2 regions of the Acinetobacter sp. 25-47-130 genome follow, and region 1 is predicted to be linked to the other one. Evidence: predicted binding sites of a transcription regulator. Region 1 holds the regulator's gene; the other holds the start of a gene.
The links. The regulator PhoB, encoded in region 1, activates phosphate uptake and scavenging genes when phosphate is short. The targets are predictions, from matches to a motif close to TGTCATNAANCTGTCATAA.
Positions count from the first base shown of each region.

Region 2: a site for PhoB is predicted at 987-1,005, ahead of AC1M83_RS10290 (inorganic phosphate transporter). Genes of this name have one in related genera too.

Region 1 is NZ_JBWYII010000002.1:341,358-344,792, reverse strand. It holds gene phoR (phosphate regulon sensor histidine kinase PhoR) at 1-1,232, opposite strand, end outside; gene phoB (phosphate regulon transcriptional regulator PhoB) at 1,243-1,953, opposite strand; gene AC1M83_RS05355 (TetR/AcrR family transcriptional regulator) at 2,182-2,868, opposite strand; gene AC1M83_RS05350 (SDR family NAD(P)-dependent oxidoreductase) at 3,067-3,435, shown strand, end outside.
Region 2 is NZ_JBWYII010000008.1:37,051-40,485, forward strand. It holds gene metH (methionine synthase) at 1-820, opposite strand, end outside; gene AC1M83_RS10290 (inorganic phosphate transporter) at 1,279-2,901, shown strand; gene AC1M83_RS10295 (hypothetical protein) at 2,976-3,435, opposite strand, start outside.

The DNA of each region.
Region 1 (3,435 bases):
AAACCAGTACCACCTGTTTGACGACTGCGTGCACTATCCACACGATAAAAACGCTCAGTTAAACGCGGTAAGTGTTTTGGATCAATTCCAATACCAGTATCCTGAACAGAAAAATAGCCACGTTCTCCATCATCATGCCAGCCGATGGTGATGGTGCCACCTTTCGGGGTGTACTTTATGGCATTGGTAATTAAGTTGCTAAATGCACTCGCCAATTCCATATCTGAACCAATTAAGTCACAGTGGCTGTCTATATCAAGGTTAAGTGTATGACCATAATCAATATTGTAAGCTTGCGCATCATCAAACAGATGGTTCATTAAACTTGGCATTTCGATAATTTGATTTTTCGCAATTTGTTTTTCATTTTCTAAACGAGACAAAAGCAAAAGATCATTGACCAATGCATTCATGCGTTTAGTTTGCGATTGCATTTGTTCAAAGGCACGTTTCCAACGCGGATTGATATCTTCTTGATCTGTGAATGTTTCGATATACCCACTTAACACTGTGAGTGGTGTTCTTAATTCATGTGAAATATTGTCAACAAAATCTGAACGCATTTGCTCGAGATTTTTCATACGCGTAATGTCGTGCGCAACTAAGAGGCGACTTTCATTGCCAAAGCGAGTCAGTTTGATTTGCGCGTACTTATTATCATGGTTCACCAATTTAATTTTTACACCATCTGGTGCTTGATGGGTATTATGAAAATATTCAATAAAATCTGGCTGGCGAATAATCGTGAGCAGGTTGCGGCCACGATCAACAGCTTGAATGCCAAATAATTTTTCCGCAGCAGGATTCCACCATTCGATTTGATGGGAATCATCCGTAAGAATAATCGCTTCTGATAAAGCCACGAGAGAAGATTGAGTTCGATCGATCAGTCCAACCATTTCAGACTGAACAATACGTTCTTGGCGTTGAGCCCGATATACATTGAACAGTAATGCCCCCCAGATTCCATTTAAATTTGGTGGTACATCGTAAGGACGATTCGAAATCCAATCATTGACTAAATATAATGAGCGTAATTGGATACCAAAAAATATGAGACAGGCAATGCCTAAGCATATCCAAAGATAGCCAATCCCTAACCCGATACAGCCCGCAATAATCAGTAGAAATACCAGTAAACGTAAGTCTTGCTTGGCAAAAGTCCATAAACTGCTATATAGAAACTTTTGATGTTCACGTGCCAATTCTGGGACGGGGTAGGGTTCGTACATAAAATCTAAATTAACCTAAAGCAACATCAGCTCGTGTTGAAAAACGATAGCCAGTACCACGCACAGTTTGAACATAACGGTCTGCACCATAAGGTTCGAGCACCTTACGTAAGCGACGGATATGGACGTCGATGGTTCTGTCTTCAATATACACATTTCCACCCCATACCTGATCAAGTAATTGAGCACGGGTATAGGCACGTTCTGGATGAGTCATAAAGAATGCCAATAGACGATATTCTGTTGGCCCCATATCAAGAATATTTTGATTATAGCTGACACGTTGGCTTACTGGGTCAAGAATTAAGCCATTTGCATCAATGGTTTTTTCGCCATTTAACGCATTTGCACGTCTTAACACCGCTTTAATACGGGATACCAACTCACGTGTTGAAAATGGTTTTGTCATATAGTCATCTGCTCCAGCATCAAGACCTTGAACTTTATGGTCTTCTTCGCCACGCGCAGTCAACATAATGACTGGAATTTCTGAAAGTGTTTCATCACGCTTAAGGCGACGACACAAATCTACGCCACTCACGCCACCCGGTAACATCCAGTCGAGTAGGATAAGCGCTGGACGTTGATCAACAATCATTTGATGTGCTTGTTTCGCATCTTCTGCTTCCAAGCATTGAAAGCCTGCCATATCTAAAGAAGTATGGATCATTTCCCGAATTGGGAGCTCGTCGTCGACAATTAAAATGTAGTCATCTTTCACAACGCAATATCCTATGATGAACGGTGAACCGTTTTATATTTATGACAGGCTTATTACAAAGATTAATTATGACAGTATCATTGCAAGATGGAAATCGAAGTTAAATATAGCAATGTTTTGTGACAATTAGGCTGATATTTTGTCTCATTGATATTTATTAATCTGAAATTAAATCAATATCTTAAATTTACTTACGATTTGTCACAATTTCTTCATCTTAATTTGATGCTACTTTTTCATTAGATCATTCAATAGGGCGAGAAAAACGGTTTTACATGCCTGAACGACCTCAGCACGTGGAAGTTTAAAACCACCTACTACCCAGCGAACAGCAACTTGAGTGACATAGCCATTTAGACCAGTTGCAATCAAGGAGATCTCTTTTTCAGTGAGATGGGTATGTGGCATCATTAATGTGACAAAGGCATGAATCATTCGGTCGAAACGGCCCATTGTTTCTTGAATGGTTGCATGATTATGAAGTTCTTGGACGAGCATTGCATCAATATAAATAATCCGAGCGGTACGCGGATCATCTTCTAAAAAACTAAAGAACGCATTTAGACCTGCATCAATCATGTTTAGAGGCTCAGGAGAGGCTTTCATAATAGCTTGCATTAATGTTTGTTGAAGCTTCTCAATCAGTTCTAAAAAGATCGTTTGGAATAAGTTTTCACTTTTCTTAAAAGATTCATAAAAGTAACGTTCAGTTAATTTCGCTTGTGTGCAAATATCTTTAACGGTTACTGAGAAAAAACCATGAGTTCCATATGCTTCAATACCCGCTTCAATAAGTTTCTCACGGCGTGCTTGTTTGCGTTCAGTTAAGGACATCCCTTTAAATTGACGTTCTTTTGCGGGAGGCTTTTCAATCGCTTGCTCGTGTTCTGATGGAGTGAGGTTCTCTGGGTTCATAGCAATTCGAGTCTTTTTATAAAAGTGTTATGCTGCGGTCAGTATAGAGTACTGAGCAGCTAAAGATACTAAATTGGCCTATAGTAACAATAAAAATGGTCGATAGTTACATTGACAATAATAATTGTCAAAATTATAGTGAACATGAATGACCCAGATCAACGCTGTGGTGCATAAAAATCAAAAAAAGGATTCACAATGAAAAATTTTAAAAACAAAGTGGCTGCAATCACAGGTGCAGGTTCTGGTATTGGTCAACAACTTGCGGTGTTACTGGCCAAGCAAGGTTGTCATTTGTCTTTAAGTGACGTAAATGAAAAGGGCTTAGCAGAAACAGTTGAACTGACGAAGAATGCAAATGTACGAGTCACAACCAAGAAAGTAGATGTTGCGAATCGTGACGAAGTTAAAGCATGGGCGGCTGAAACTGTACAGAATCATGGTTCAGTGAACATGATTTTCAACAATGCTGGGGTGGCATTGGGTTCGACCGTTGAAGGCGCAACATACGAAGAGTTGGAATGGATTGTTAACATTAACTTCTGGGGTGTCGTGTACGGCACCAAA
Region 2 (3,435 bases), on a different contig from region 1:
AGCCTGCGTTTGGATGCGCTGAAACAAAAGTATCCGCAACGTCAGACACGGTTTTGACGTGTGGACGCATCGCATCTGCACCCAGTGCACAGTTAAAGCCAATCGATAAAGGCTCTGCATGGCGCATTGAGTTCCAGAATGCTTCTGCGGTTTGACCTGTGAGTGTACGCCCAGATGCATCGGTAATGGTGCCCGAAATCATAATTGGCAGTTCGTAACCAATTTCTTTAAACACTTCTTTCACTGCAAAGATGGCAGCTTTGGCATTTAGGGTATCGAAGACCGTTTCAATCAAGATGATGTCTGCACCACCTTCAATTAATGCTTGAGTCGCTTCTATATAGTTAACTTTTAACTCATCAAAGGTGATGTTACGGAATGCCGGATCATTTACATTTGGTGAAATTGAAGTGGTACGTGACGTTGGTCCTAATACGCCCGCGACAAAACGTGGCTTTTCAGGTGTTGAGTATTTTTTACATGCTTCTTTGGCAATTCGAGCTGCTTCACGGTTAATCTCAGGAACCAAATCTTCCATATGGTAGTCAGACATTGAAACACGTGTTCCATTGAACGAGTTAGTTTCAATAATATCTGCACCAGCTTCAAGATAAGCTTCATGAATGCCTTGAATAATCTGTGGCTGAGTTAGAACCAATAAGTCGTTATTACCCTTAAGGTCGTAGGCCCAATCCTCAAAACGTTCACCACGGTAATCAGCTTCTTCCAATTTGTGGCGTTGGATCATGGTACCCATTGCACCATCAATAATCAGGATACGTTTGGCAAGAAGCGCTTTTAAGGTGGCGAGGGTAGACATCAAATGACTCTCACAAAAATCTGCACAAATAATGGTGCAATATTTTAGCAGAGTTACGTCCACTTTTCTGATAAATAAAAATTTATGAACCTATTCCCAAAAAATTAAGGATGAATTTCATCCATCAACTACGATGATCAATCTATCAAAACTGAAACTGTCTATATTTCATCATGTTGTCATAATCTAATGTAATAATAACTGCCGTTGTAACAAATGTGACAGTGATGTCATCTTTATTTCATCTATTTAATTACCGATTGAAATAAAGATTAAAGATGAGGGTTTTGTATTAACTATCTGATTATTATTGTTAAATTTTGAATATTGGTTGTTTTTAAAGTTTAATTTTCTTAAATAAGTGTCGTTTGGATGACTTATATGACAGCTCTTTGTCATATAATTGTAATAATTAAATTGAACAATAGAGGGGATATTTATCCTCTTTCTCTGCTTGCATGAATTCTAATCAAACTCCAGTTTCAGATTCAGCACAATCGTCAACGCCTATGCAGTCGACGAATGTTCACGTGCCAACGCCGAAATTCTTTATGCCAGTGTTCCTTACACTGATTGTTTCAACCTTGATTTACATTGGTTTTCAGTTGGCTGCTGATTTATCTCATGTGCCTGCTTTAAATCTTTATGCTGTGATCATGTTGGCCACGGCATTGTTTATCGCATTGGGTTTCGAGTTCGTTAACGGTTTCCATGACACGGCCAATGCTGTGGCAACAGTTATTTATACCAACGCTTTATCTGCACCTGTCGCTGTAATGTGGGCAGGCTTCTGTAACTTCCTTGGCGTAATGGTCGCAAGTGGTGCAGTTGCCTACGGTATTATCGCGCTATTGCCTGTTGAATTGATTATGAACGTCGGTTCAGGTGCTGGTTTTGCCATGGTCTTTGCCATGTTGATTGCCGCAATCGTATGGAACTTAGGAACTTGGTTCCTCGGTATCCCTGCTTCTAGCTCTCATACACTGATCGGTTCAATTTTAGGTGTGGGCATCATGAACTACATCTTAAACGCAGGTAATGGTGCGTCAGGTGTAGACATGGAACAGGTGATGAAAGTGGGTAAAGCACTTTTATTCTCACCATTAATCGGTTTTGCATTTGCGGCTGTATTGTTCTTATTGGTTAAAAAAATCTTTAAGAAACAAGTGGAATTATTCCAACCACCAGAAGGGAATAAACCGCCGCCGCCACTTATTCGTGCCATTTTGATTTTCACGTGTACCGGTGTAAGTTTTGCACACGGCTCAAATGATGGTCAAAAAGGTATGGGTCTGATTATGTTGATTCTGATCGGGATCGTGCCATTGGCATACTCTTTAAACAAGAGTCTAGATCAACAACATATCCAAACGTTTGGTCAGTTATCTGCTCAAACTGCTGATTTGATTTATCCAAATCACCAAGATATTCCAGATGAAAAAGCGCGTGAAATTATCACGTCATATATCCAAACCAAAGAAATCACACCTGAAGTTGTGCCAGCTTTGGCAAGCTTGACGGATCATTTAGGTGAAAAAGTAGGAAGCTACACATCCATTAAAGATGTTCCTGAAGATCAAGTGGCTGAATTCCGTAATGATATGTACCTCAGCACGACTGCATTCAAGCGTTTAGATAAAGCAGAAGCTTTACCTGCCATGACTGAAGCGCAAGAAAAAACAGTAGACAACTACCGTGATAACTTAGATTCATTCCTGCAATACATTCCAACATGGGTGAAAGTTGCGACTGCATTAGCATTAGGTCTAGGGACGATGGTAGGCTGGAAACGTATTGTTGTTACCGTTGGTGAGCGTATTGGTAAACAACACATGACTTATGGTCAGGGGATGTCTGCAGAGTTAGTTGCAATGTCAACGATTGCTGCTGCTGATGGCTTTGGTATGCCAGTGTCAACAACACACGTTTTAAACTCTGCTGTAGCAGGTACGATGGTTGCGAATAAGTCGGGCTTAAACTTCCAAATGGTTCGCACAATCTTATCAGCGTGGATTTTCACACTGCCAGCAACAATTTGTTTGTCAGGTGGTTTATTCTGGTTGTTCCTTCAGTTCACCTGATTGAATTCAATACTTAAAGACTAAAAAAGCGCTGAACAATCAGCGCTTTTTTTATGATCAATTGTTTATGACGCTTATTTTTGGAATTTAGACCAAAGTTTTTTCAAGGGGAGTTTTTCCTCAGCAAAACCATATAATGCGGCAAATGGTAGGGCGGTGCGTGCGAGATATGCTACACGCCATAATCCACCATGATTAGCACCATGCATGATTAAGTCTAATGGATGATTGAGGGCGATGTCAGGATTGGCAACCGACTGTGGGTTTCTCAAATCATGAATCCACAACGCAGCCATAATCGCATTGGTCGTCGCGGGTTCAAATGCTTCAACATCAAACAAATTGGCACCATTGAAAGCAGCTTTTAATAATGGGTTTTTGGTTACCGAATGTGTAGTGGTCGATGGAGCAATATTAATGCTGACACGTTGACCTTGTGACCGTGCTAACGTAGCGCGCCATTGTTGAATCCTTTTCGCCAACGCATAATTTGGACCTTGTTCAACCACAAGACAGTCGCAGATCCCATACTGT